DNA from 3 places in the Shewanella sp. Choline-02u-19 genome. Region 2 is predicted to be linked to each of the others. Evidence: predicted binding sites of a transcription regulator. Region 2 holds the regulator's gene; each other region holds the start of a gene.

Region 1 (10,297 bases), 2.6 Mb from region 2:
TGTAGCGTATTGTTGACTTCCAGCGTTCTCGAGTTAGCTTGGAAGTTACGCTGTGCAGAAATAAGGTCAACCAACTCGGTGGTCAAATCCACGTTTGATTGCTCTAGCGCTGAAGAACGAATGCCACCAAAAGTGCCACTGTTTGCCTCACCCGCTAATGCTGGCCCCGAATCAATGCTCGCTTTCCAAGAGGTATTACCCGCTTGTGATAAGCCCTGCTCGTTGGCAAAGCGGACTAATGCTACCCGTGCCAATGGCACTGTTGAACCATTACTGTAACTGGCGTTAACAAGGCCATCAGCACCCACTTCAACGTTCGTTAAACGACCTACTGTAGTACCGTCTTGGGTTAATTCAGTGACTTCAAATGGTGATGAATATTGAGTTGGTTGATTAAACTTAAGGTTTAATGTTTGCGTACCATCTGCGCCAGCGCCGAGCACATTCGCGCCACCAACACCCAAGGCTTCAGTCTGAATAGTCGCAGGATCACTCCCCTCATATCCACCCGTATCGTTAAAAGAGATTGCTGCGCCTTTCCAGCCACCGGTCGTTTCAGCCGTTGCCGTGCCATCTATCACACCGTTGCCACTAGTATCGATATTATAAGTCCCTGCTGCGGGATCGACATTCACTTTTTTGCCGTCAACTGCGTAAAAAGCAACCCAGTTACTTTCGCCTGTGTGCGCCGCATTGGGTGGGCGAACAAAATAGCTTGTCATAATATGTGGCTCACCTAATGAGTCATACATGGTGACAGACGTTGAATTGTTAAATGTATCAGGGTCATCGGGGTTGAAATTTGCTGGGTCTAAGGTCTTATCACCCGCATTCAAGTTCATCTGCATACCGATATTTTCAGTTTTTACTGGGCTACCTGCCGTATCCGGAATTTTGACTGGCTGCGTGGTGGTTAAACTCACTGATGTTGAGTTGCCATCTTTATCAACCGGGAAGGTTTGCAGAAAGTTACCTGCTGAATCAACCATGTAGTTGTTTGAGTCAAACTTAAACGCACCCGCACGAGTGAATGAATGATCTTGTGATCCCACTTCTGATGAAGTGACGAAGAAACCACCGCCGTTAATCGCCATATCAAGTGAGTTATTGGTAAATTGTAAGCTACCTTGCTGGAACTGCTGCGCCACCTGGCTGGTTGCAACACCGCCACCGACGGTTGTTTTGCTATTAGCAAAAATAGAGGTCGCGTAAACATCGGCAAACTCAGCACGTGATTCTTTAAAACCAGTGGTGTTAACGTTAGCGATATTGTTTGCGGTTGTATTGAGATCTTTTTGCGCAGCAGATATACCGCTCAGAGCAATGTTAAATGACATAGTTCACCTCTATCCTTGTTCAATTCGTTTTAGGAGAGGTTTATCTGCCTCTCTTATTAATATCTGTCGTGCGTTTACGATTCTGACACCGCTAATACATCACTAATCTTAATACCGCCAACGCCGCGCAAATTCAAAATAGCGCCGGTAGCTGCTGTCCCTAACGACACGCTCGTGACGTGAGCGTAAGTTGAAACGGGTAATTCTTCACTCTTGCCATCAACTTTACCCGTGACTTTTAGGGTGTAACTCCCTTCAGCAACAGGCTCGCCATTTTTACCCATACCGTCCCAAGTCACCTCAACGTTGCCGCCCGCACTGCCATCCACTTGAAAAGTAGATATCAGCTGACCAGATTCATCTTCGACGCGAACGGTTAAGTCTTTAATCGTTTCAGGTGTACTGACGACACCCTTTATGACCGGCTCTTCAGCTGAGATATAGCCGGTATCCGATGGGATAAGTACTTTTTGCCCAACCAGACCTGACGCTTGCAAGGCTTGGCTTGATGTCGTTAGCGCATTGAGGTTAACAATCTCTTCGTTAAGCTTGCTAATACCGTCAACGGTCGAGAACGATGCCATCTGTTGGATCATTTGATCATTGTCGACTGGCTTAAACGGATCTTGCATCGACAACTGTTGACTCAACAGCGAGAAGAAATCTTCTTGCGATAAGTCCTGACTATTGGCTTCAGGTATTGAATTTTCTGCAGGCAAACGCAAACTGTCTAAAAACGGATTACCCGTTGTCGGAGTCGACGTTGCTGCCGCGTTACTTTGTACCGTCGTCTGCGTCGCAGCTTGCGGCGTAACAGTGCTAGCACTTTGTGGCTGGCCTGTTGCAGATTGCGTGTTATTGAGCGGATTAATAAGGCTCAAAATTTACCTCCAGCTTTCACTGAGTTTATTTACCAATTCTAAGGGTTTGCTGAAGCATCGATTTTGCAGCTTCAGTCACTTGTACATTCATCTGATATGAGCGAGAGGCAGAGATCATGTCGGCCATCTCCTCCATCACATTGACATTGGGCTTATAGATAAAGCCATCAGTGTCGGCCATTGGATGACCTGGCGAGTATTCTTTATTTAACGGTAAGTCACTTTCAACAATTCCCTTAACGGCAACGGCTTGTGAAGCACTTTGATGCTGTTGAGCTTGGTTCATTTCAGCTTCAAAAATAGGATGGCGAGCACGATAGGTCTTACCCACACTGCTAGATACAGAGTCTGCGTTGGCAATATTACTGGCCGTGGTATTGAGTCTGACCGATTGCGCCGACATACCTGAACCTGCGACGTTAAAAATATTAAATAAACTCATAATTATTCGCCTCTAATCGCTTTTTTCATGCCTGAAAACTTGCTGTCGAGAAAACCGAGTGACATTTGATACTCAAGGGCATTTTTCATGAAGGCTGATTGCTCCTCTTGAATGTCTACTGTATTACCGTCACCGGTGTCTGGCTGATTCGGTACCCGATAAGCGACATTTTGCTGCGTTAACGCGGCTAAATCGAAGTGCTTGCTATCGCTCTTGGTCATGGACAAGCCCGATTGACGTGACTGCGCTGAATTCATTGCTTTAGCAAAATCAACATCGCGGGCTTTATAGTTTGGTGTGTCGGCATTGGCAATATTTGAAGATAGGACCTCTGCACGTTGAGAGCGTACGCCCAAAGTGTACTGATGAACGCCTAATGCACTATCAAAATTAATCGCCATAAAATTGCCTCCTCAGCTCGATAGCTAGAATAAAGCAATTGGTGTGCCAAATTAGTCTAAAAGAATGAAAATAGACGATTTACTTAGAGGGTAGCGCTATAGCGGCGGGATGATGCGGATAAACAGGGTGTCAAAAATGCGTTGATTGCACTTCAACACCCACAACAATAAGCTTAAGTTCGTTTTTGGTAATAGATGCCAGGATTACAGCGCACCATATCAAACTCATCAGACAAACCGGCAATAGACTCTGACGCACCCAAGAAAAGAATACCTTTAGGGTTCAGTGCGGCAGCAAATTGCCGCAATATTTTCCGCTTTGCCTCTGGAGAGAAGTAGATCAATACATTGCGGCAAAAGATAATGTCGAACTTGCCGAGCAAGGTATAATTTTCGAGCAAGTTGTGAGCTCGAAAATTAACCAATTGCTTCACATTGTTCTTAATCACCATATTACCCGATGGCAATGCATCAAAAAAATGACGTTTTCGTTCATCTGATAAACCACGGGCTAACGCTAAATTGTCATACTCCGCTTTTTTACAGCGCTCAAGCATCGTCGGCGAGAGATCCGTCGCCAATATACTCGCTCCACCGGGCAGTGTTCCAGGTTTACGCTGCTGATATTCCAGAATCGTCATGCTTAAAGAATACGGCTCTTGCCCCGACGAACAGGCAGCTGACCATATTTTTACCGGTCGACCGAGTCGGCTGTAATTGGGCAAAATGGAATTAAACAGCAACTCGAAAGGATAGCGGTCGCGAAACCAAAGAGTTTCGTTGGTTGTCATGGCATCGATAACTTCAGTGCGAAGTTGACGCTCTGTGGGTTTCATTGAATGCTTTACAACATCCGATAAAGAGGGAAGATTATACTTGCCCATTAGCGGCGCCAATCGACTGCGCACAAGATATTGCTTGCTGTCACCGAGCACAATACCGCTGTGCTGCTCTAAAAACAGTCTAAACTGATGGTACTCGTTTTCAGCAAGTGATTTATTCGGCACTCTGTATCCTAAATATCAATAAAACAAGTCGCATAAAAGGCGCAACTTTACAACAATCGCTGGGTTATACATTAGCCATCTCGGAAACACAAGCAAGACTTGGTTTCCGCTGGCTTTGCTGTGAACTTAGCCCTACGCGTTATAAACTTAAATGTTTGTTTACCGCGGCGGCTAACTCATCAGGGTTAAACTTAGCAATAAAGTCATTAGCGCCCACTTTTTGCACCATCGCCTGATTAAACACGCCACTAAGCGAAGTATGTAACACCACTTTGATGTTTCTAAGCTTAGGATCATCACGTATTTCAGCGGTGAGGGTATAACCATCCATTTCAGGCATTTCAATATCTGAAATAATCAACGGAATTTCAGTCGACACGTCGTCGAGTTCCGCCGCTATTGCACGTAACTTTTCTAATGCTTCTTTACCATCTTTGGCAGTATCGATTTGCAGATCAAGCGAGGCTAACGCACGAATAATCTGTTTACGGGCCACCGATGAGTCATCTATCACCATAATGTGATAATGCTTATTTCTATCGATTGTCAGCTTCTCGTCTAACTCTTTACTGATGTTGGTATTGACGGGTGAAATCTCATCTAAGATTTTCTCAACATCCAAAATCTCCACTAACTCATTATCAATCTCTGTCACGGCCGTCAAATATGAGCCACGTCCGGCGCCTTGTGGTGGCGGCATGATCGCTTCCCAGTTCATATTGATAATACGTTCAACCGAACTGACCAAGAACCCCTGCACACTGCGGTTGTACTCAGAAATGATAATAAAGCTGTTCTCAATGTTCTCAATTGGGCGGCCGCCTGTTGCAGCACTCAAATCAATCACTGAAATGGTCATGCCGCGTACATGGGCAATGCCACGCACACTAGAGTTAAGTCTAGGTAAGCTTGTTAACGGAGGGCATTGCAGCACCTCTTTTACCTTAAATACGTTAATGCCGAATCGTTGACGTCCATTAAGTTTAAATAACAATAACTCAAGTCGGTTTTGCCCAACCAATTGCGTTCGCTTATTTACTGAATCAAGAATGTTCGACATAAAATTTGCCTTGTACTTACTTTTTATCGGTTAAATCTAAAAGATTAAATTTAGGTGTAGTTAACGCTTATTTCGTTGTTCTTTCGCATCCATATTGTCAATACTGATCAATATAAACTCATCCCTACATTTAGGCATACTACTTGCTTAGTTAGCACTATCTGATTCAAACGTTGCGACATCAGTCAACTTTATGACGCCCAACGATTTAATGAGTTCGCTACCGACATTCTACAATTAACACGACTTAGGTGCATTCTAGCGAATCAAGCTAATGTATTCATTATGAAAATAAATTTTTGGTTACTTTCTACCGTACTTTATTTCCCTGTAATCACTATTGCAGATGCCAATCAGGTTGCTAGTGTTCCCTCTTTATCGACCATTTCTCGATTAGCTATAGCGGCAGTTGAAGAAAAAATTGAAGCGCCAGAAAAAGCGAAGGTCAATATCACGCCGCAAAAATTAGATACCCGCGTCAGCTTGCCTAATTGCTTTCTGCCGATAAAAGCAGAAATAGCCAGCGATCGAGCAATAAGGCGTAACAATACGGTCAAAATAAGCTGCGACAGCCCAGACTTGAGTTACCCATGGCAAATATTTTTATCGGTAAGGGTCGATATTCTCTACCCGGTAGTGGTGGCTAAAGCCACCTTAGGCCCTGGCGATTTAATCTCACAAAGCGATGTAGCCATTGACTATGTCGAGCAAAGCACGCTGCGAGGTCAACAGTTTGACCAATTAAGCCAAGTGGTCGGCGCGCGGCTTAAACGTCGAGTCGCACCACAGCAACCTATTTTTAATAACCATCTGTGCGTTGTTTGTAAGGGCGACACTGTCTCTATCATTGCACGGTCTCAAAACTTCGAAATAAAAACCGTCGGCGAAGCATTACATGATGGCAATTTAGGCGACAAGATTCGAATTAAGAACAGCCATTCACATAAAACCTTAAACGCAAAAGTCATTGCGGTTGGCCAAGTTGAAGTAAGAATGTAAAATAACATTAAAGTTAACGGTTATCGCGCCGATAGCATGTGTAAGAAAGTCTCTTTATTCAATGTTGGATACCAAAATGGCTATGGATATTAAACACGTAAATAGCGCTGCTACAGCGCGCATCAACACCAGTAATGCCGGCAAAGGCTCTGCATCACAAAGCGCGACAGCAGCGCCAGTGCAAACTGCGGTGGCACAAAAAACTGACTCGGTGTCAATTACACCGCAGGCACAACAGATCCAAAATGTGCAAACTAAGATTGCCGACATGCCCGATATTGACCAAAAGAAGGTTGATGAAATTAAGGCTGCAATCGCTGAAGGTCGTTACAAAATCGATCCAGAAAAACTTGCAACTAATATCGCAAACTTCGAGAATGAACTTAGCGATTTAAACTAATGTCTCCGCAAACCGCGGATTAAGGCATAAAAGATAAGGCCATTATGACTAATTTATCTCATCTATTGAGCTCACAACATACCGTGTTGACTGAGCTTAAAGCCGTTATTAGCCAAGAAACAAAAGCGCTACAGTCTCAAGATGCTGACACATTGTTGTCACTTGCCAGTACTAAAGCGACCTTACTTGACAGCCTAAAGCATAACGATGAGATGATAGCGACTCAGCCAGATAAAAGTACATTAAAGACCGACGCCACATTATCTCAGCAAGTTAGTGAAACAAAAGCCCTGCTAGCCGAGTGCCAACAGCTCAACGCTGAAAACGAGTCTTTAATTGAATTGAGCTTAGCCAGCTTAAATCGCTTCTCTCAGGCGCTGCAAGTCAGTCGTAATTCAGCCAGCCTCACCTACGATGAAAAAGGCCGCACATCCAGTATTTCTAGCTTAGGTAATAATTTAAGTGCTTAGAAGCCGGTAAAATTCGATAAAAGCTAAGACGGCAGATGCCAAGACGGTAGAAACCTAGATCGTTAGCTTTATAGCCTTAATAATATTAAGTGACTAAAACCCTCAAACTACTTCTAACACTCTTTTGATCTTCCCTGCTCGAACCGTCCCCGCTCGAATCGGCTTTAAGTCGGCTCTTAACCGATTATCACCGTCTCAGCCCGAACCGACTTTAAACCGGCTCTTAAAAATAAGTGATCTCTTTTACCTTCTGCGAGCGGTTTTGCTGCTGGTACAAAGCCCAAACTTGTTCAAAGTCCAATTCCAACTCAGTGACATAATGCTCGCCTGCAGGATAACTATTGACCACTCTGGCACCACGGATCACACCAGAAACTGAAGCTTTAATGTTATCGCTCGACAACATCCAATCACTGACTTGGCTTGACGCTGCCAGGTGTTGTCCGTAGACCTGCTCGGCCAACTCGCGATACGCCGCAATTTTTGAAGCTTGCATCGCCATCAACACCCGTTGAGCGGGGTCGCTTGAGGGTTGATTCGCCAGCGTGGCATAACCAATAGCTGTTAACGTCGGAAAAGACTCAGGCGCTTCGGTCTCGTACTGCACATAACGATCCTGCGCTGAGCAGCCACCTAACACAACCAGCAATAACGCCGCACATACCATAATTGCTTTCATCTACTGGCCTCCTTCAATCGTTACCGTACGTTGCCCTGAATTTTCAGAGCGATACAACAAACCGTTTTCAGACACCACTTTTTGCGAGTGAGTTAACATGCCCGGCATTGCCGCAATGGGTACAAAGCTCTGTGCCACAGACACCACACGGTTATTGCTCACATCAACAATGCGGCTATAAATAGCCACACCCTCTTTGTCTGGGCTCATGGTGGTAACCACAACATGCCTAACGTCGATATCGCTGGGTAACTGCTGCCAATCTCGGCTCAGGATAAAGTCACCGGCGGGCGTCACTCGTAATGTTTCAGCCACATTCATGTCGACCAAATTAAATTGATGATCATGCAATGCCGCAATGAGCCCTTGCTGATACTGTAAACCCAATTCATTGGTGGTCGCTAAATCTGACAACATCACTGGCGTTGCCACTAATAACGGCTCTGTAGGCTTTAAACTGTCATTTTGCCTAACTAACTCGTTCACCATCTGCTGTGACAGATAGTTAATCGATGCCAAATGCGGCAAACCATTGCCGCTCACGAGCGTCTGCTGATCAGATGCTACAGGTTGCAGATTTTCACAGCCAAATAACAGCAGTAACGGTAGTAAAATTAATGTCTTATACATCTTTTCATTCCTGTTATACAGACACAGAGATTGGCCTATTCAACCCCAAGCGCTTTGCTTTAAGTCAGTAGCAGCGTGCTTTGCTCAAACGGCGGCCAATCGAAACGAATATGTTTATCTAATGCTGTTATCGGCGCTCGCATCAATAACTTTATGACTAATACTCATCGCTATCGCTTCATTCATTTCTAATCACTCAAGCATTGCACTTCTAGTGACACTGACTAAAACCAGACTCGCTATTATCTCGTTGATGCACCTTGAACTGAAAAGCCTGTGCCTTTCCCAATTGACAACGTGTTTAATGCAATCGCATTATATTTAGTCTAATGCCCATGAATCTAGCACCATCAGCAATAAAGGGCATAGATATTGCTTATTAGAAGCTTATCGATTCAGACTGTCATTTTGTCGGCAAACCATTGCCTCCTCTTTTTGGCAAACAGTCACCTTTATAATTGCGCCTTAATGTTGGCGTAAAGACTTGGAAAAATAATATGAAACTTGGCTCATGCATCATCAAGGTTATTCTCGCTTGCTCTTTGGTTCTCACTGCGCCCGTGCAAGCAAAGTGGACCCAAGCAACAGGCCAAGCCAAGATTGTAGACAATAACCTTGCTAAAGCCCGAGAAGATGCCATAGAGCAAGCAATAAGCTATGCCACCTTGAAAACAGGCGCACACTTTTCAAGTGAACAGACCGTCAGTAATGGTCAACTCGTGAATGACAGCTTCACCCTAAGCCGCAATGCACAAAGCCAACAGGTTGAGATGGTCAGCGAGCTGGTAGAAGACGGCTACATAACAGTGAATATTCGCATCGACATGATTGAACCGTTTGAGCAGGCCTGCCAAGCCAGTGAGCTAAAAGCCTCTATTCTGGTACCGCAAGCCTCAATAAAAGACCGTTCACAACTCAGATACGGTAACCTAGGCCTATTCGAGCAAAACCTGTCCGAACAACTCGCTCAAGTGATTGAAGCAAACTCAAGCAGCAGCTTTACCCACCTGCATGCAAACGAGCGCTTAGATGTCGACCAGACGTTAGTGGATGTTCGCGGTTATAGGCTGCCAAGCTGGTTAGGTGAAATCACCGACAGCCAATACATACTGCTGCCAGAAATCATCGATATATCACCCGAGCCATCAACCCGCACTTTTGGCTTGTGGGAAAACGACCCCATGCGAGTGTTTCAGTTTAAGTTATCGCTGTTTCATGCGATTAGCGGGGAAAAGGTCTGGAGTAAACAATACTCGAAATCTGCTGAATGGGAATTTTCACTGCAGCAAACCGTAAACTCCAATAGTGACCAATTCTGGCGTTCTGAATATGGCGCCATGATTAGCACTGTATTGCTCGACGCTAGCCAAGATATTGACCAAGCCCTTAACTGTCGCCCCTTGTTAGGCCAAGTGATTGCTAAGCAGGCTAATAGGATCATTCTCAACATAGGTCGACGCAACGGTATTCGTGTCGGCGATACACTGCAATTGGTACTACAACAGAATATGCCCGACAGACTGGATAACATGCGTGCAGTCGCTGGAAAGAGCAAAGCAACTATCACTATCGACCAAGTCACCGAAGAAAGTGCCACGGCAGTGCTTAAAGGCCTCAGCGCATCATTAAATATTCAGATCAATGATCTGGCCATAAAACTCTAACCGAACAATAAACAAGCAAATGAATTCAAAGACTTTATATGTACTCTGTTCATCTGGAGTAAAACCAGTATAATCACTGACGTCTCCCTATAGCTCAACAGGATAGAGCAGTCGCCTCCTAAGCGATCGATCGGGGTTCGAGTCCCTGTGGGGAGACCATATATATAAGATTCTGTATATGCAATTCAACAAGTTCCAGTTTCAACAACACCCTGTGCCGTCATAACAACAGCACGCTTTAGCACTTTTTTTATCCTCTCTCTCAGTATTAGTGTTGGCATTAGTCGAGTAACCTCAGTTTTACGTCGTTAATTCCTGCTATTAACC
Region 2 (10,297 bases):
ATTATTCAAGTGAGTTAATGTTTGATACTGGTGAATATGTACTGTATTTGACTCAGACCGGACAGAGTACGCCAATCTACACTACTGCAACACTGGATTTAACCGCTAATACGGTTTACAAATTTGTTATCCGTAATAGTTTTGGCCCTGGAACACCTAAGCTCACTATTGATGCTGTTGATTCGACGGGTAGCCCAACCCAATATGCCAATATTGATGCCAATGCTGAGTATCGTATTTTTAACGCGTTAAACAGTGTTGATAATATTGATATAGCGATCGCAAGTAATCAGGAGACTCAATATCTTTATGAATTAGGCAAACATAGTTTAAGCGATTTCAAGACCATAGGTTATAACGATTATGGTGTAACGATTACCAATAAAGATTCGAATGAGGTGTTAGCCAATAACTTGTTAGTGACCTTTAATCAAGATGAGAGTAAATCGATACTGGTTTATGAGGACGAGCTAGGAATGACCAAAGGGATGACGCTAACTCATGATCATCGTCCTCGTGCTTTTACCCATAAAATTGATCTAGCGAACTTAGTTTTCGACTATGAAACGTTAACCATCTACTTTGTTAAATCAACCGAAACCATTGAATCTGCTAAGTATAAAATCACTGATTTTGAGTTCACCGAGTTGGAGTCAATCAGCATAGAGTCTGGAGAGTACGAGATTAATGTCGTCTTTGAAGATGAAAATGAAACGCTCACTTTACTCTACCAATCTGAACCCCTGTTTTTTGATAGTGCAGGCAACTACACCATGGTACTGAATAAAGATGACACACAGCCTTTAGGTTACCGACTGATACTATTTTAGTTGAGCTAAGACATTACAGACCGCGGTTTATGGCGCGGCCTAGTATGTTCTACACTACTGTTTCTCTAGGCTTTTGAGAGCGTCGATGTCGACGCCCTTCATGACTTCTTTCTCTAATGCGTGTTGCTGGCTAATATTATTGGCTTTCTTTTGTTCCTGTAAGCGCTGTTGCTCAAGCATTATTCTGGTTTGACGCTGCGCTGCTTCCTGTTCAGTTTCGCATTGTCTAAAGCCATCAGACCATCCTTGACCGTATTGTTTATCACTGTTAAAGCGATTGACGTCTTTTTTGAATTCGTCGAATAAACTCCCCGCCGCTTTATTGCCACTATGACAGCCATCATCAAAGCCATCGGCATAGGGCAGTGGAAAACCTTTTTCGACCATTAAATCATGTTGACTAACACAAGCCGAAAGTGAAAAGACAATGGCGATTGAGCTAAGAGTTATTTTAATTGTTGAACTGATTGAATTTAATGTGTGGGATCCCATGAATACAGCCTTTTTAGTAAGCACTGCTAGTGAGTTTAATGTAACCGCAGCCGTTTGAGTGGATTTTTAATGTTACTTAAAGTTAATTAATCATCGAATGCAGTTGCTTGCAATAGCATAAGTCGCAGAGGTAAAAGTGAAATTAGCGCGCAATTATTATTGTTATTACGATAACACTATCATTTCATTTGGGGCAAAACGATATACCTTTACCTCTGCTAAACAGGGTTTTATTGAGTAATATGGCTCAGCTCTAAGGTTAACTCTTGAATACGGCTGCGTAGTTGCTCAATCTCTGATCTTAAGGTCAATGTGCGGCTTGTTGACGGTTGTTCGCTTTGACGCACAAGTTGATAAACAGCCTTAGTCGACACGCCATATTGCTTTGCTACGTCAGATAACAGCCGGCCATTACTTTTGACTTCATTGATAATACTGAGGTTGATACTGTGGTTTACTGCTGTCATTGGACACCTCTTATGTATACGTTAAATTAATCTAATAAAAATGGTCTTATTCGACATCCCACTGGCTGATGCCAATATGCATAATCATATGCGTGAACTCTTGGTACTTTGTTGCAACTTTCTGGATTAATTTCATGGGTGTTCCTATATCGCTTTATACAACTCAATTTAATACTACTTTATAGGTATGCTCATTTTATGCCAAAACAAACCGCTAGAATAATCACTTGCAGATCAAGTGTTTGTGGTTTTTGGTTGTTGTGTGTCAGGGTGATATAAGTGACGTTGGCTACAAATTAGGGCATACTTGCGCGATTTTGGTGCGCAGACTTAGCAATTGTCAGGATTTTATATCGCGTAAGCTGTACGATTTTAGCGCGCTTGATTTTGTAGCCATTGTCTAATAATTGCCTGCTTATATACTGTTAACAAAATAACTCGATATGTTGTCGTCTTCACTTGGGTGAAGACAGTTAGGAGTAATGTTTATGAGTGTTAAGCACGGCGGAATTATCGCAAGCTGTCTGGTTGCAGCAGTGTTCGTTTCAGGTTGTCAGACAACCAATCCATACAGTAATGAATCCCAAAATGGTAAAGCGACTAATGGTGCATTGATCGGTGCACTTGCTGGTGCGGTCATTGGAGTTGCCTCTTCAAGTAAAAGTGATAGAGGTAAAGGTGCTTTAATTGGCGCTGCATCAGGGGCTGCCCTTGGTGGTGGTATTGGTTATTACATGGATGTACAGGAAGCTGAATTGCGTCAGCAACTGCAGTCATCTGGTGTCAGTGTCACCCGAAGTGGCGATAATATTATTTTGAACATGCCAAACGATGTGACTTTTGGTGTCGATCAAACAGATCTAAGCCAACGGGCGCAGCAAGTGTTAAATAGCGTCGCTTTGGTGGCGTTAGAATATGATGAGACCAAGCTCAATGTGATGGGTCATACCGATAGTTCTGGTGCTGCATCTTATAACTTGAGGCTGTCGCAAGTCAGAGCGAGTGAAGTCGCTAGCTACTTGATGAGCCGTCAGGTTCCATCAGCAAGAGTGGTGTCTCATGGCGTGGGGGAAGAAAGACCTATAGCAGGCAATGGGACTAAAGCGGGCAGAGCAGACAATCGCAGAGTTGAGATAGTACTTAGCCCACTAAGCTAACTAGTGTCTTTATTCAGATAAAAAGCCACCGACTCGGTGGCTTTTTGCTATTCATTAATTGCGACTTTTTGTCTGGTGGCGTTAATTTGTGAGTGATCCATTTCAACAGTTTTAAAGCCCCTTTTGCTGATGGAGCCTTGGCTGTTGTTTTTTGCGAGTAAATGCTTTTTGATCGGCGGCATCGTTATATACACCGATTGTACCTTCAGTACTTACTATGGAAATTATCATGAAAAAATGGATTGTAGCCTCGTTATTAATATTGCCACTAACGGCAACCGCTGCGCCGATAGAGATGCGCGCAGCGGGCAGTTTAAAAAATGCCATGTCAGATATTGTTGCGGCTTATCAGTTAGAGTCGAAGCAGGCTGTTAATACCGATTTTGCACCCTCAGGTCTACTCAGAAAGCGTATTGAAAAGGGTGAGACTGTGGATGTGTTTGCGTCTGCCAATATGAAACATCCACAAACCTTACAAAATGACGCACTGGCAGAAAGTGTGGTGATGTTTGCACAAAACCAAATGTGCGCGTTGACGCAAGCCAGTGTTGAAATTGATGATGACTTATTACAACAGATGCTCAGTAGTGACGTTCGTCTTGGCACGTCGACTCCTAAAGCCGATCCGTCTGGTGATTACGCGTGGAAGGTTTTTGCAAGGGCTGATGCATTAGTTGCTGGGGCGAAAAATAAATTAGAGAACAAAGCATTACAGCTAACGGGCGGTGAAACCAGTGCTAAAGCACCTAGTGGCCGTAATACCTATGGTTGGGTGATGGAAAATAATCGCGCTGACATCTTTTTAACCTATTGCACTAATGCTGTTCTTGCACAAAAAGAGGTGCCTAGCTTGAAAGTGGTACAGCTGCCCAATGAGATAGCGGTGGGAGCAGATTATGGCTTAGTCGTGTTAAAGGCTGCACAACCTGATGCCTGGAAACTAGCAATGTTTGTGTTATCTGAAAAGGGCCAAACAATCTTAGCGGACTATGGTTTTAAAGCGCCACTCAAACGATAAATACAACAAGCTCTGCGTGAAGATTGATGAATACTAAAAGACCGCTTTCTAGCATTAGCTAAAAGGCGGTCTTTAGTTTATTCAACTTTCTTTAAGCTACTTTATCAGGAATACGGTCGCCAGTCCTAAGAAGGCAAATAAGCCGATAACATCAGTCACTGTGGTTAATACCATGCCGCCTGCAAGCGCTGGGTCGATGTTCATCTTTTTAAGCAGTAACGGAATACTTGCGCCAGCAAGGCCTGCAACCGTCATGTTGATGAGCATAGCTCCACCAATCGTTGCTCCCAAGGTAATGTCACCTTTCCAAGCCCACACTGCTGCAAACACAAGAACGGACCACAGCAAGCCATTCAGAAAGCCAATGGCAAGCTCTTTGCCAATAAGCCACCTGGAGTTACTTTGACCAATTTGACCTAGGGCGATACCACGAATGACCAGCGCTAAGGTTTGATTACCTGCAACACCGCCCATACTGGGAACAATGGTCATTAAAATCGCGATAGTGGCAAATTGCTCTAATGTTCCTTCGAACATATTACTCACCGATGCTGCGAGCAGCGCGGCAAACAAGTTGACGGTTAACCACAGTGAACGGCGAAAGGTACTTTTGAGTACAGGACCAAAGGTATCGGTATCATCATCCATACCTGCCATACCCATCATCGAATGTTCGGCATCTTCTCGAATAACATCGACCACATCATCAATGGTAATACGGCCAAGCAACTTGTTATCATCATCAATAACGGGGGCAGAAACCCAGTCATGACGCTCAAACAGTTGCGCCACTTCACTGTCGGACATACCCACGGGAATAGCTTCGAGATCGGCGGCCATGATCTCTCTAATCGATGAATCTGGATTACAGGTGAGTAGATCGGCAATGCGCACACCGCCGAGTACTCGGTCCTGTTTATCGACCACATACAGCATATCGGTTGCGGCTGGCAGTTCGCCGCGAATTCTCAAATAGCGCAATATCACATCGATATTGACGTCGGGTCTTAGGGTTACAGTATCGGTATTCATGATACTGCCAGCAGTATCATCGGGATAAGAGAGCGCCTGCTCAACCCTGACACGGTCTTGGGCACTCATCGACTGCAGCACTTCATTAAAGATGCTGTCTGGTAAGCTTCTAAGAATGTAGGCTAAGTCATCGGTATCCATGCTTTCAGCCGCTTTAGCGACGCGCTCTGGACTCATTTGGCGAATAAGATTGTCTTTAAGCTCTTCGCCTAACTCATCAAGAATTTCACCTGTGTGCTCTTGGTCAATCAATTGCCATAAAACTTGGCGGGTGCGGGGCGGCGAAGATTCGAGAATAAAGGCGATATCGGTGGCTGCCATATCCTGCAACATATTGCGGACATGAACAAACATCCCGCTACCTAATGCTTTATTTAGCTGATTGAGGCGTTGGTCTGTTGTTTCGTTGTCTAAGACTTCAATCGGCATGGGTCCCTCGCAGGGTCTTTTAAAAGGCGCTTATCATAACGTAAGTAAAGGGGGATAAATAACAAATATTAGGAAAATGGACGGACTAATTATCTTCGTCGAATTTGGTATTGATCAAATGACATATGGCATCTAACGCTGGTTTTGCATCTGGGCCGTTGGCGAGAAGCTGTATGGATTTACCCATTCCAGTTTCTAACATGAGTAAGCCTAGTACACTTACCGCTGAAGCTTGCTTTTCACCTTGAATAATAGTGATTTGGGCATCAAATTCTGAGGCTAAAACCACCAATTTTGTTGCCGCTCTGGCATGTAGCCCGAGCTTATTGCAGATGGTGACTTGCCGTTCAATCGTTGGCATTTTTTAACTCTCTATGGCTAGAAGTGACTTTATGTCGGCCTTTTTTGAAGTGTTCAGCGAGTCGTTCTGTGACATAAACAGAGCGATGCTGGCCACCAGTACAACCAATAGCGATAGTGAGGTAGCTGCGGTTGTTACGTTCTAAATCGGGTAACCAAGTCTCCAATAAATTCTCGATCTGCCAGATAAACTTATTGACTGTAGGGTGCAGATTTAAAAACTCTTGCACGGGTTTATCGAGCCCTGTCATGGGTCTGAGATCCGGCTCCCAATGTGGATTTGGAAGAAATCGAACGTCAAACATAAAATCAGCTTCAGTTGGCATGCCATGTTTAAACCCAAAAGACTCAAACTTGATCATCAACTCTTTATCGACGTTGCCTAATAAGATCTCACGTACTTGGTCATTGAGATCGTAAATATTGAGGGTAGAAGTATCAATATAATGGTCAACGATCTTAGCGAGCGGTTCCAACTGGCGCCCTTCAAGCTGAATTGCTTCTTTTAATGAAATGTTTGCATGAGACAAAGGGTGCAGACGACGAGTTTCGTTGTAGCGCTTGAGGAGCACTTCATCGCTAGAGTTTAAAAAGAAGCTCAATAACTCCACGCCTTCTGGCAAATTGGTCAGATGCTTAATCCATTCGTTCTCTTTTTCTGGCATGTTGCGGATATCAACACTAATAGCGACTAACTCTGAGTTACCAGAAAGTTGTTCAAGCAGGGTGCCCATCATTGGCAATGGTAGATTATCGACACAATAATAGCCGAGATCTTCTAGCATTCTTAACAGTACTGATTTGCCTGAGCCGGAACGACCAGAGACTAGAACGAGTTTCATCTTTTCACTACCTAATAAAAGTTAGAATTAATGTTTTATAAATGTATACGGGGTGTACAAGATTATAGATTAACTTTTTTCTGGCTTAAAGCAATAGCTTAGGCTAGTTGGTAATAATAAATAATATTGCTGTAATAAATGCCTAGGTCGTTAAATCTTACTGCTTGTATATCGGTAATCTCTAGCGACTTACGGACTTGAGTCCGTCGAGATAGTTGCACTTTTAGGTTTGTTTTTACCGCAGTTTATACATTATTTTGGCGAGGTGGGACGATACGGAGGCAATGCAGTTTAATTATTCTCCACAAATAGCCTATAACACGGCAACAATAGCTTAGGAACACTGGTTTAAGTGTTTCTAAGCTATTCCTACAAGAGTGTGTAAGCGTTTCTCTTTGCTCATGTCTTATACTTCTTGAACATCAAAAAATACGTAAAAACTAAGCTCGACAGATCAGAGACCTCTCACTATTGAGTGATTAAGTCGTATAACTCAGATTCACTCTTACTTTTTCTCAACTGCTTCACGATCGCTTTGTCGTTAAGCTTTTCTGCCATTGAAGACAGCGTCGCGAGATGTTGCTCACATTGATCTGCGGGCACTAACAGGGCAAATAATATATCAACCGGTTGCTTATCTATCGAGTCAAAAGATATCGGTGTTTCACATTTGATTAATATGCCCAATGGATGGTCAATATTAGCCAATCTCCCGTGAGGGATTGCTATACCGTTGCCTATACCTGTGCTACCCATTTTTTCGCGAGCCAACAGGCTTTCGAAAATCTCTTGTGAAGAAAGGGTAGGGTACTGGGCAGCGGCAATATCGCTGATGAGTTCCAGTACTTTTTTCTTACTGCCCGGAGTGGCACAGGTAGTGCATTCCGGCTGCAGGATGGTACATAGTTCCATCGTTAGTGTTTGGTCAGCTTCTCTTTGTGTTTAATAACCTGACGATCTAATTTGTCGATCAGGGAGTCGATTGCGGCGTACATGTCCGCATGTTCCGAAGTGGCAAAAACTTCACCTTTTTTCAGGTGAATTCGTGCTTCGGCAATCTGTTGCATTTTTTCAACATTCAATATGACGTGCACATTATTGATCTGATCGAAATGACGTTCAAGCTTTGTAAATTTTTCTTCAACATAACTGCGCAGTGACGCAGTGATTTCAATGTGATGCCCAGTAAGGTTAATTTGCATAGAAAGATTCCTCCAAGTGTATAATTTTAGTTATAAACTCTTGCGTTGGTTTGAGGGCGGGATCATCATTGCTTCGCGGTATTTCGCGATGGTACGTCGAGCAACTTTAATCCCCTGTTCTGCCAACAGTTGCGCCATTTTGCTATCGCTTAATGGTTTCTGTTGGTTTTCAGCTGCGACTAACTTCTTAATAAACGCTCTAATTGCTGTTGATGAGCACTCTCCACCGTCGTCGGTTCCGACATGACTAGAGAAGAAATACTTTAACTCGAAAATACCTCTAGGGGTATGCATATACTTTTGTGTGGTCACCCTTGAGATAGTGGATTCATGCATCTCTACGGCTTCAGCAATGTCGTTGAGTACCATAGGTTTCATGGCTTCATCACCATATTCGAAAAATCCCTGTTGGAACTTCACAATACAGTTGGAGACTTTTAGGAGGGTCTCATTACGACTCTCAATGCTTTTAATAAACCATTTAGCTTCTTGTAAGTGACTACGAATAAATTGGCCATCTGCTTGATTTTTTTGGCTACGAGCCATCGAAGCATAGTGTTGATTGACGTTGATTTTTGGCATGTAGTCGGGGTTGAGTTCAACCACCCAACGGCCTTTCTTTTTTGTCACTGAAACGTCGGGGATCACATATTCGTCTTTACTTCGCGTGACTGCCAGGCCCGGTCTTGGGTTCAAGGTTTGAATAAGCGTGATAGCATCACGCAGGTCATCCTCTTTGAGCTTAGTCTTACGCATCAATTGCCTAAAATCACGTCCAGCAATCAAATCTAAGTAATCTTTAATGAGCAGGCGAGCATTGTCTATATGGGGTGTTGTTTCTGCATATTGAGCTAATTGGATAAGCAGACATTCACTGAGATCTCTGGCTGCGACGCCGATAGGGTCGAAATGCTGCACGCGTTTGAGTACGGCTTCCACTTCGTCTATCTCGATCTCTGGATCGCCCATTGCTTCAAGAATATCTTCACAATTCTGAGTAAGGTAACCTCGCTCATCAACCGCATCAATAATGGCGGTGGCAATCGCTAGGTCATTATCAGAAAAAGGCGTTAGATTTTTCTGCCATTCAAGATGTTCGTATAAACCTTCAGTGGTTTCGCCTTGGAATGGCATATCATCATCGCGCATTCCGCCGGAGCTTGAATTCGAAGACACGGTATAGACTTCATCCCAAGTAGTATCCATTGGGAGTTCATCTGGCATTGAATCTTGCGTTAATGCATCAGAGGTGTCTACCGCAGCGCTATCCTGCTGTGGATCAACATCTGTGTTACTGCTGTATTCATTGTCGCTATCCGACTCTGAATAGCTGTCAGAGTCACTGGTGGTTCTATCTTCGTTGCTGATAGGCTCGCCATCGGATTGCTCTTCATCTAATTCAAGCAGTGGATTAGAGTCTAATGCTTGCTGGATCTCTTGCTGCAGCTCTAAAGAGGACAATTGCAAAAGGCGAATAGCCTGCTGTAATTGTGGAGTCATAGTTAGCTGCTGACCCATTTTGAGCTGGAGTGACGCTTTCATCTTACCGCTATTCCCTACACTGTAATTAAACGTTGAAGCTCGGTGATTTGACGAAGAGAGCTTAAAGAGTCAACACTTTGATTGTATTCATATACTTAGCTAATGCTATACAATTAAACCCGCATACTGTGGGTTAACTATAGCCTGAATTGTTCACCTAAGTACACTGCTCGAACCTGCTGATTATCTAATATCTCGGCAGGTGTGCCTTCTGCAATCAAATTTCCGTGACTTACGATATAGGCATGTTCACAAACGTCCAATGTTTCACGCACATTGTGGTCTGTGATCAACACCCCTAAGCCACGGCTTTTTAACTGTTCAATAATCTTTTTAATATCGATAACCGATATTGGATCAACGCCGGCAAAAGGTTCATCGAGTAGAATAAACTTTGGGTTGGCTGCCAGTGCTCGAGCGATTTCAACTCTGCGGCGTTCACCACCTGATAACGCCATGCCTTGGCTATCGCGGATATGGGTGATGTGAAACTCTTCGAGTAGGTGTTCAAGTTGCTCTTCACGCTGCTCGTTATTGATATCTTTGCGAGTCTGTAATACTGCCATGATATTGTCACGCACTGAGAGCTTTCTAAAGATGCTTGCCTCTTGTGGCAAGTAGCCAATGCCTTTACGTGCTCGGAGATGCATTGGGTCTAAGGTTAAATCATCGTCATCGATTAAGATCTGACCCTTGTCGCTCTGAACTAAACCAACAACCATATAAAATGTTGTGGTTTTACCTGCACCATTAGGACCCAATAACCCAACAATTTGCCCTGTTTTGACCGTTAAACTCACATCTTGAACAACGGCTCGGCTCTTATAACTTTTCGCTAAATTGCGTACGGTCAGCGTTTTTTGGGTCATTGCTGTTCCTGCTTTTTAATGGGTGCGGCTGGGGTTTCAGGCGTCTCTTCTTGATAA
Region 3 (10,297 bases), 1.3 Mb from region 2:
GGGTGGGTATTAGTTGCTTATATTGCTCAGTGGATAGATCTGATAAACCCGCGAGGGATAATTGTTTTTCAGGAAAGTTTTGCTGCACTTTTACAGTGAGATTAGCGTACTCATTAAAGATATCGGCACTGTCTTTGAATGCAAACTCATCATTAAACCCAAGCTGTTTTGCGACTTCACACAGCGCCCACCAATCCGCTTTTGACTCTCCTTGAGGCTGAATAAAGCCGCGTTGACGGCTAATAGTTCGTTCACTGTTGGTGACCGTGCCTGACTTTTCTGACCACCCCTGCGCCGGTAGTAACATATCGGCATATTGAGCGGTATCGGTGTCGGCTGTAATATCAGAAACCACCACATAATCACACTGCTGTAATGCCTGTTTTACTAACTGGGTATCAGGCATTGAAACCGCCGGGTTGGTGCCCAAAATCCACACCGCCTTTATTTTACCCTTTGCCATATCGGCAAACATCTCAGTGGCGGTTAATCCTTTGGATTTTGGCAGCGCTGATGTCTGCCAAAAGTCTCCCACTAACTGCCGTTCTGGCTCCGAAAAGCCAAGGTGACAGGCTAGCTGGGTTGCCAGGCCGCCTACTTCACGACCTCCCATTGCATTGGGTTGTCCCGTTAACGATAAGGGGCCACAACCAACTTGACCGATATCACCTCGCGCCAAGTGACAGTTAATAATCGCATTAGCAGTGTTAGTGCCAGAGGTTGACTGATTAACGCCTTGGCTACTGGCTGTAACCACTTTATGATCTTGTTGGTAAAGTGCGTAAAACAATTCAATCTGATCAGCTTCAAGCCCAGTGACCTCAGCAATCTTGGCCAGTGTTTCACCGCTTTGTCGGGCACTATGAAGCGCTTGTTTGAAGCCTTCGGTATGACGATGTATATAATCATCATTCAATTGGCCTTTATCGGCTAGGGAACAGAGTAAACCATTAAATAAGTGCAGATCTGAGCCTGGAGTGAGTTGCAAATGTAGATCTGCTTGCGACGCTGTGGCTGTTAGCCGTGGATCGATTACCACAATTTTAGTACCACGCTTTGCTCTAGCAGCGAGAATTTTTTTAAATAGAACCGGATGGGTCCAAGCGGTATTTGCCCCGACTAATACCACCACATCAGCAAGTTGCAGATCTTCATAACAACCAGGAACCACATCTTCTCCAAAAGCACGTATATGGGCACTTACCGCTGACGACATGCATAATCTGGAGTTAGTATCAACATTTGCGGTACCCATAAACCCTTTGGCAAGCTTATTGGCAACATAATAGTCTTCGGTCAGTAACTGACCTGAAAGGTAGAAAGCGACAGAATCGACTCCGTGCTCAGCGATGGTATCTTTAAAATTTTTCGCTATTTCTACTGTCGCAGCAGACCAGCTAATATTTTGATCGCCGGCCTCTAAACCTGAGCGGTTTCTTCGGCGTGGGTACAGTAATTTATTCGGAATGTTTAAACTATCGATTAATGCAAGTCCCTTACCGCATAAGTCTCCCGAATTAGCCGAATGTTCACTATCACCAGAAACCGTCAATGTAGGGTGGTGTGAAAAGCTGATGCTGTCTGTTTCGATAAGATTATTAACTGTAACCCCGCAGCCAACGCCACAGTATGCACAGGTTGTTTTGCAGCTTGGCATGATTAGCATCTCTTAATATTAGTATTAACTCATGCCTATCACTTCGCAAATCCTATGCCAATACACAACCAACTGTTTTATATACTAAATAAAGAAAACGAATTCATAAGTTATCATCTAATGTGCTACATGAGTGCATATTCACGCACTAAAATCAGGCAAACTATTGATAAAAAACAATGGGATAACCATAAAGAGGTATTAGCAGATTTAAAACGATAGACAAATAACAACAAGAGGACGAATCAACGGAAAAACATCAGGTGACCACATTGAGTCACTATTGACACCTGACATCGATTAAAAACATCAGTCTCAAATTTTTGGCACAAAAAAGCCAGCGCGAAGCTGGCTTTTATTGGTAACGGTTTAGATTACTTAAGTATTGACTCTGCCGTACGGCCATCATCGTGACAGCTGTCACATGTTGGCTTATCACCCACATTCATTTCGTGAGGTGCATGACAATCAGCACACATCAACATGCCATCGTGTGGTTGATGAACAGCGTCCATCTCGTCTAATGTACCGTGACAAGATTGGCATTGCTCAAATTCGTACTCGCCATCTGCAGATGGAGAACCGTCTGCGTGACATGCTTCACATCCGTCCATTTCTGCATGCATTTCAGCCAGTTCTTGGCCTTCAGCGAAAACAGCAGGAGATAATGCTAGCGCTGCGATAGCCGCACCAAAGATTGCACTTAATAGTTTTTTGCTCACAATTGTATCCTCATTTAATGTCCGCATAGTGGAAACGCTATCAGTCAGGTTTGTTTCCATCTTGCGATCAATATTATTAGCACGACTTAGCTTAATTTAGCTAAGGAATGACAAATTCGCAACTAATTTAGTTTGAAGATCATATCATTGTGGTAAATAGCAAAACGTGCGCTCCATCAAATTATACGGCTCACTTGCGCTATGAAAGCCCACAAGCGTTCAATTATCATCTTGATTTTGAGTGGTAAAAACACGATTCGGAAGTTTAACCTCCGAATCGGCTTTATTAGTGAAACATGAATTAGCTTGCTCTTAGAGCCGCAATACGTTTCTCAAGTGGTGGATGGCTCATCAATAATTCAGACATAGATTTCTTACCATTGATACCAAGTGCTGACATCTGAGCTGGCATAGCGCCTGTCTCTGGGCCTTGACGAAGCCTGTCGAGCGCAGCAATCATCTTCGCTTTACCGGCCAATTTAGCACCGCCTTCATCTGCTCTAAACTCACGAATACGAGAGAAGTACGCCACTATCATTGATGCCAAGATACCAAACAGCATATCGAGCACAAAGACAACGCCCATATAGGCGAACATACCAAGGCCTTCACCTTCTTCATCATTGCTAGACACAAAATTGTTGATAATGCCTGCAACCACTCGAGCTGCAAAAATCACAAAGGTATTAACCACGCCTTGAATAAGCGTCAGCGTCACCATGTCACCGTTAGCAACGTGGCTGATTTCATGAGCGAGTACCGCTTCAATCTCATCATGATTCATACCATAAAGTAAGCCACTACTGACTGCGACCAACGAGTTGTTTTTACTCGGGCCCGTTGCAAAAGCATTGAATTCTGGCGATTGATAAATGGCCACTTCAGGCATTTTAATCCCCGCTTGCTCCGCTTGGCGCGTAACCGTCTCAACGAGCCAACGCTCGGTATTATCACGAGGCGTTGTAATGACTTCACAACCCATGGTTTTCTTTGCCATCCATTTAGAGATAGCCAAGCTGATAAATGCACCACCAAAACCAAAAATAGCAGCGAAGACTAACAGTCCACCCATGGTTGAAGTATTAACACCCAAAATAGACATCACGATTGATGCCACTAATAAGATCGCCATATTGGTAGCAATCAGTAAAAATATACGCTTCATTTAAGCTCCTGTAGGATTCATACGTTCCAGATAAACACTCTTAAAGACATAATATGTCCAAAAGTTGAAGTTTCAAGGGGCGCTAAGCAAAAAACAGTTCAACTGCGTTTATCTTAGACGATTCGCTTTATTTATCAGGAGCTGCGAGTCTATGCCGTTTTTATTAATCTAATCTTAAATCGCTACTGAATAGAAGGATAAGAAGATTAATCTTTTTTAACAGAGGGATAGCCCTTAATAAAATGAACAATTTAGCGTCATTTAAAGGGCTAAAATAGCGAGGAGTTGATTGTCTAAGCGAGCAGTGTTACATCAAGGTGCAACGCCGCTTCTGCTGCTGTAGCATTATCTAGATAAGGAATATGGCCAAGAAACGGTGCTGACATCATCTGTTGTAATGCCGCTAGGTTATCTTGTTGATTAGCCATGTCAGCGTCAACTTGATTCGCAACCCAGCCCGCAATTACAAGGCCATCTCGCTCAATCGCTTCTGCAGTCAACAACGCATGATTTAAGCACCCTAGTTTCATGCCAACCACTAATATTACTGGCAGTTGCATCGCTTGCACCACTTCAGACATGAAGTGACCATCGCCTAATGGCAAACGCCAACCACCCGCCCCTTCGACAAGTGCGAAGTCGGCCCCTAAATATTGCGCCATATTGAGTTGGGCTTGGATCTTTTTCGGTGACAACAAGATATTTTGTTCGCTCGCGGCGATATGCGGTGCAATAGCCGGTAAAAAGGCAAACGGATTAACGTCGTCATAAGGAAGCTTGATGCTTGATGCTGCCATCAGCGCTAGTGCATCACTGTTTCTAAGGCCCTGTTCGGTTTGCTCACAACCTGACGCTACAGGTTTAAACCCAACCGTTTCTCCCTTTACTGCTGTTAACAATGCTGAAGACACTAACGTTTTACCGCAGTCAGTGTCAGTCCCGGTTACAAAATAAGTCATGCATACTCCAAGGTTTTTCAGCCTTTATTAACGCGTCTTTCTCGCTTTGATAAAACTGATATTATAAGTCAAAGGAAGCCCCTGCGGGCCGCGGCTTAACTCTGCCTTATTAAGCAATTTTTGCCAATCGCCTCGCCCTCTCAATGTGACGTGACCTTGATTAAGCTGACTTTTAACCTCAACGGTAGATGCACCAACACCTTTAATGGACTGAAGTAACGACTTAAAGTCATTAAAATATACCGTGATAGCACGCGTCTCTATATGCTCAATGGTCCAAACATCTTCATTAAAGCAGTCTTTTATCGTTCGTTCGCTTTTAAATCGGTTAACGTTTAAGCGGAGATCTGACAGTTGGTACAGACTATTTTCGGCTACAATACTGGCATTAAACTCCCCCCCCACGTTAAGGACTCTATTGGCTTCTGCTACCGCAAGCGGCAGATTGCTACACCATTGCAGTGCAACATTGGAATAAACCGTCGCTATTGAAGCATCCAACAAAGGTAAGTTTTGCGCATCACCACACAGCGCCTTGTAATCTGGAAAGTCTTGTTTCAGCGTGCGCAGCATTCCCTGTGCGATGTCGACACAGATAACATCTTCGATATGATTAAAACGCGTAAATGAGGTTCCGGGGCCGCAACCAAGATCGAGTAAGGGTTGAGTAGGCGACATTTTATCGAACAAATACTTAGCTGCAATTCGCTGTAAAACATCATGTGAATGGTATGAAGATGCCGCTGCGGAGAACCGATGAGCGACATCACTTTTTAACTGGTTTACCCCTGTTTTCACGACATTGGATCCTAAATGCTATGAGAGATGGAAATCACACTGATAAACAAGCGCTTTAATCATCTTGTAAAATATCAGCAAGTACGGCGACAAACGCGTTAATCTCTTCTGCGCAATGCTCTGCTGTTATGGTGATTCGGAGTCTGGCACTTCCCTGAGTTACCGTAGGGGGTCTTATTGCGCCAACCCAAAAACCATGCTCTTTCAATCGTTTTGCAATCGCAAGGGTTCTCGCACTGTCACCGATAATAATCGGTTGAATTGCAGTGGTTGAGCCCGTTAAAGTGATATCTTTTGTTTTACATACTTCTATAAAACAATCAATGTTCTGCTGTAGCTGCTCATTGAGTGAGGGACGCTCAATAATTGTTTCTACTGCAGCGCAAACAGCGCACGCCATGGCAGGAGACAACGCCGTCGAATAGATATAATGACGGGCATTGGCAACGAGGTAGTCGATTAACTCACGGCTTCCTAAAATGGCTGCGCCCTGGCCGCCGAGTGCTTTTCCAAAAGTGACTATCTGCGCATCGATATGAATATCGCCTGCAAGTGCGCTGGCGCCAAGCCCCTTGTCGCCGATAATCCCAAAGCCATGTGCATCATCAACAATAAGCCACGCATTATACTGTCTACACAGCGCCGATAATTCAGCCAAAGGCGCAATATCGCCATCCATGCTAAAGACGCTTTCGGTTAATAAAGCGCAGGGAGCATGACGTTCAAAATGGGTGTTTACTGATGCTAAATCATTATGAAGAAAACGCTTTATAACAGCGCCACTCTCTTGTAATCCATCAATCACCGAGGCGTGTACCAGTTTATCGGCCACTACCGTATCGTTGCCGTTAAACAGGCTTTTCATTAAGGCATTATTGGCGCTAAAACCGGAGCAAAATAGTAATGCGGCTTCGTGACCCGTTGCTTGGCAAAGGACTTGCTCCAATTGTTGGTGGGCTTGATTATAACCAGTCACCAACGGAGACGATGTGCCGCCAACACCATAATCCTGCGCGCCTTTATGCAGCGCATCAATGACATTTGCAGACCTCGACAAGCCTAAGTAGTCATTACTGCTAAAATTTATGTATGGTAAATCATCGACTTCAAAGCAATTAGCATGTTCAGTATCAAGGATAACCTCAACTCTCTTTCTCAACAGTCCTTTATTATCGAGTTCACGATTTTTATCGATGACTCTCGATTGCAGTGAAGGCGGTGTTGTATTTCGATCAGCAGCGTCAGACATTAACTCGACTCAATTGAAAAGCGGAACCTAAGTACTCATAGTATAATAAAAACTTATCAATACGTTAGCCAAACGAGGCGCTAAAAATGAATGTTAGCGCCTGATATTGTTTTACTGAAAATTAAAGCGCTGCTGCATCGTAAAATGCTGAGGATTTTTTGTCTTGCTGTGCTGCAGCTTTAGCCAGCATGGCTTTATCTTGCTCTTTCGTTGCAGCCACGCCCTGCTCTGGGTGCAAACCTAAACGCTTAAACAAACTCATATCATCATTTTCTTCAGGATTTGCCGTGGTAAGTAACTTACAGCCATAGAAGATTGAGTTTGCCCCCGCAAAGAAGCACATGGCTTGTAATTCATCAGACATGCTTTCACGGCCAGCCGACAAACGTACACGAGATTTGGGCATGATAATACGCGCCACAGCGATAGTTCGCACAAACACAAGCGGATCTAAATCTTCAATATTCTCAAATGGCGTGCCTTCGACTTTAACCAACATGTTAATCGGTACTGAATCGGGGTGTTGCTCTAGGTTGGCTAACTGCTGCAGTAGCCCTGCTCTATCGGTTGCCTTCTCGCCCATCCCCACAATGCCGCCTGAGCACACTTTCATTCCTGAAGCTCGCACATTTGATAGCGTGTCTAATCGATTTTGGTAAGTGCGGGTAGTGATGACTTCACCATAATATTCAGGTGAAGTGTCTAAGTTATGGTTGTAATAATCTAGGCCTGCATCGGCTAATTCACCGGCTTGGTCGGATGAAAGCATGCCTAGCGTCATGCACGTTTCCATGCCCAAGGCTTTAACCTCTTCAACCATGGTCTTTAGATAGGGCATGTCGCGCTCTTTTGGATTACGCCAAGCAGCCCCCATACAAAAACGTGAAGCGCCAGCCGCTTTTGCGCTACGCGCTTCAGTTAAGACCGTTTCCATTGCGACTAAACGTTCTTTTTCTAAACCAGTGTCATAACGAGCACTTTGCGGACAATACTTACAATCTTCCGGGCAAGCCCCTGTCTTTATAGAGAGTAAACGGCTGATTTGAACCTCATTGGGATCAAACTCTTGGCGATGTACGCTATGCGCCTGAAACAACAAATCATTCATTGGTAACGCAAACAAGGCTTCTATCTCTTCGCGTTGCCAGTTATTTCTCACTTGTACTTCAGACATACTTAATCCTTTTCTACCACACTCATTAAAAAACGTGCTTTGGTATCAATACTAACGCTGTGTTTATAATTACTGAGCTAATAAATGTACAGGAAAAAGTAAGGGTTATAAATTATATCCTTACTAAGCAGTAACATAAGCCACAGGCATCGCGTGATCTAGTTATTATTTATCTTGCCTAGGATACCTACAAGCCTTAACCTGTCAACGCCAACCAGTTTAAAAGGTTTACTAGCGGTTAATTTATGAACACAAAAAAAGACTCAATCACTCAAGCCGTCGAGCAATCGGCCGATCAATCTATTGATTTGGAGTTTGATAAGAACCATCTTTGGCACCCTTATACGTCGATGGAAAATGCCTTGCCGGCTTTTGGTGTGGTAAGCGCTGAAGGGGTCGAACTCACATTGCAAAATGGTGACAAGCTAATTGATGGCACCAGTTCGTGGTGGGCCTGTGTTCATGGTTATAGTCATCCAAAAATAGTGGCCGCGATGCAACAGCAGACACAGCAGCTAAGCCATGTGATGTTTGGTGGTATCACCCATCGCCCTGCGATTGAGCTGGCAAGAATGCTTGTGGATATGACCAGTGAGCATCTTACAAAGGTATTTCTAGCCGATTCAGGTTCTATTGCAGTTGAAGTTTCAATGAAAATGGCGCTGCAATATTGGCAAGGTAAAGCCAAACCCGATAAACAGAAAATTCTTACGGTCAAGAGTGGTTACCATGGCGATACTTTTGCCGCTATGAGCGTTTGCGATCCTGATGGCGGTATGCATACCATGTTTGGCGAGTTGGTGACCAAACAGTTGTTTGCCCCCGCGCCAACCTCTTGCTTCGGGGATACGTTCGATCCTGAAGAATTGGTCTCTATTAGTGACATGTTTGAAAACAATCACCAACAGATTGCGGCAGTATTGATAGAGCCCATCATGCAAGGTGCGGGTGGCATGCGCTTTTATCACCCTGAGTATCTAACAGCTTTGCGCCGCCTTTGTGACAAATACGATGTGTTGCTCATTTTAGATGAAATCGCCACTGGATTTGGCCGTACAGGCAAATTATTTGCTTATGAACACGCCAATATTGAAGCCGACATTTTGTGTTTGGGTAAAGCGCTCACGGGTGGCTATATATCACTTGCTGCAACTATGTGTAGTGATAAGGTCGCCAAAGGTGTTAGCGACTCTCCTGCAGGCGTTTTCATGCATGGTCCTACTTTTATGGGGAATCCACTCGCTTGCTCTGCTGCCATCGCCAGTCTAGAACTGATAAACCAACAACAGTGGCAAACGCAGGTATCAAGTATTGAGTCACAGATGAAATCTGAACTTGCTGACGCCAAGGCGTTTAGCAACGTTGTGAATGTCAGAGTTCTCGGTGCCGTTGGCGTATTAGAGATGAATTCGACATTGAATACCGCTGAGCTTCAGCAGCAGTTTGTTGATTTAGGCGTTTGGATCCGACCTTTTTCCAATCTCATCTACATCATGCCGCCCTATACCATCTCAGCCTCGCAGTTATCTAAACTCACAGCTGCGATGAAAACCGTCGCTAGCCAAATTAAGCTATCTGATGATAAACAGGCGTTTATCAGTCACGGTTAGGACAACAATAAACTCGCTGACGGTACAGGCCGTTGGCGTTGCATTATCTTTTTAGCCCACCTTTTTATCGCCTTGATGATTTAATGCTGAAAACTCAATTCTGTAATGAACCATCTTTTGAATGCGCTTGCGAATGCTCTGGAAGATGTCTTAATAGACTGCCTTGTGATGAATAATACCGCGCTAATCGTTGCAGCTGCTCAGCTTTAATCATCGGGAAATCCTGTCTATCGATATAACGGCGGTACGTTTGATAAAATAAGCGAGTATCAGCAATAGCATCTAACTGCTGCATCAATGCTTCACCCGTACTCTCTTGTGCCAAACAACACTGACTGTATTTTCCGACCACCGCCGCCAAACTGCTTCCTTGTTGCATCAGCAGTAAGTCAACCTCAACAAAAAAGGCTGTACCGGTCCAATACACCCGCATATAGGCGTGCTGACGCCACATATCGGCGGAAACGTCGCTTAGTTTTCCCGGTCTTAATAATGTATTTTTACGCCCCCTCTCTAACCCCGCAAGCACCTTCTGCATGAACGCCTTTTTATCAATCACCCCACCGTTTAGCATGCTGACATTCTGCATATAGGTGGCAAAGCCCTCATTGAGCCAAAACGCTGAATAATTCAGGTAGGGAAGATATAGGTGTGATAACTCATGATATAAGGTCCAGTCATCAACAAAGTTTTGCAAAGGCCAAGTTGGATTAACTTGCAGCTTAACTTTATTGGGATCCCCCCGTATGACTTGAGCAAAAGGGACGGGTTCACTCGCAAATGATTTTTTGACCAATTCGACATTCAGTCTGTCGGCAGGCATTGGGCCTAACGTCAGTTCAACCACTTTCACACCATTTTCAAGCCAGTGCTTCATCTTCTGTAGCTGTGCTTTTTCGATATGAGATTGCTGAATCAAAACCTCAGTGGTATCACGTTCAGCTTTACTATAAGCACCTAAAG

What was found. Region 2 encodes sigma-54, which starts transcription at its own class of promoters, with help from an activator protein. Its sites were predicted from a motif close to GTTGGCACGNNNNTNGNNT; they were not measured.
Region 1: the regulator sigma-54 is predicted to act here: its motif matches at 5,259-5,277, upstream of flgA (flagellar basal body P-ring formation chaperone FlgA).
Region 3: the regulator sigma-54 is predicted to act here: its motif matches at 1,701-1,719, upstream of CXF83_RS14410 (nitrate reductase).

The regions. Positions count from the first base shown of each region.
Region 1 is NZ_PJBE01000013.1:504,006-514,302, reverse strand. It holds gene flgE (flagellar hook protein FlgE) at 1-1,337, opposite strand, end outside; gene flgD (flagellar hook assembly protein FlgD) at 1,412-2,218, opposite strand; gene flgC (flagellar basal body rod protein FlgC) at 2,244-2,660, opposite strand; gene flgB (flagellar basal body rod protein FlgB) at 2,663-3,061, opposite strand; gene CXF83_RS08905 (CheR family methyltransferase) at 3,235-4,068, opposite strand; gene CXF83_RS08900 (chemotaxis protein CheV) at 4,208-5,128, opposite strand; gene flgA (flagellar basal body P-ring formation chaperone FlgA) at 5,414-6,127, shown strand; gene flgM (flagellar biosynthesis anti-sigma factor FlgM) at 6,204-6,527, shown strand; gene CXF83_RS08885 (flagella synthesis protein FlgN) at 6,572-6,997, shown strand; gene CXF83_RS08880 (LPP20 family lipoprotein) at 7,221-7,676, opposite strand; gene CXF83_RS08875 (FlgO family outer membrane protein) at 7,677-8,306, opposite strand; gene CXF83_RS08870 (flagellar assembly protein FlgT) at 8,804-9,970, shown strand; tRNA gene CXF83_RS08865 (tRNA-Arg) at 10,054-10,129, shown strand.
Region 2 is NZ_PJBE01000013.1:3,107,348-3,117,644, reverse strand. It holds gene CXF83_RS20315 (DUF4397 domain-containing protein) at 1-830, shown strand, start outside; gene CXF83_RS20310 (hypothetical protein) at 885-1,322, opposite strand; gene CXF83_RS20305 (transposase) at 1,553-1,789, opposite strand; gene CXF83_RS20300 (OmpA family protein) at 2,278-2,946, shown strand; gene CXF83_RS20295 (molybdate ABC transporter substrate-binding protein) at 3,176-3,964, shown strand; gene mgtE (magnesium transporter) at 4,061-5,425, opposite strand; gene CXF83_RS20285 (HPr family phosphocarrier protein) at 5,511-5,786, opposite strand; gene rapZ (RNase adapter RapZ) at 5,773-6,627, opposite strand; gene ptsN (PTS IIA-like nitrogen regulatory protein PtsN) at 7,096-7,539, opposite strand; gene hpf (ribosome hibernation promoting factor) at 7,542-7,829, opposite strand; gene CXF83_RS20265 (RNA polymerase factor sigma-54) at 7,860-9,371, opposite strand; gene lptB (LPS export ABC transporter ATP-binding protein) at 9,509-10,240, opposite strand; gene lptA (lipopolysaccharide transport periplasmic protein LptA) at 10,237-10,297, opposite strand, start outside.
Region 3 is NZ_PJBE01000013.1:1,766,022-1,776,318, forward strand. It holds gene CXF83_RS14410 (nitrate reductase) at 1-1,657, opposite strand, end outside; gene cctA (tetraheme c-type cytochrome CctA) at 2,032-2,379, opposite strand; gene htpX (protease HtpX) at 2,681-3,544, opposite strand; gene bioD (dethiobiotin synthase) at 3,838-4,503, opposite strand; gene CXF83_RS14430 (methyltransferase domain-containing protein) at 4,531-5,301, opposite strand; gene CXF83_RS14435 (8-amino-7-oxononanoate synthase) at 5,357-6,550, opposite strand; gene bioB (biotin synthase BioB) at 6,672-7,724, opposite strand; gene bioA (adenosylmethionine--8-amino-7-oxononanoate transaminase) at 7,970-9,334, shown strand; gene CXF83_RS14450 (M61 family metallopeptidase) at 9,429-10,297, opposite strand, start outside.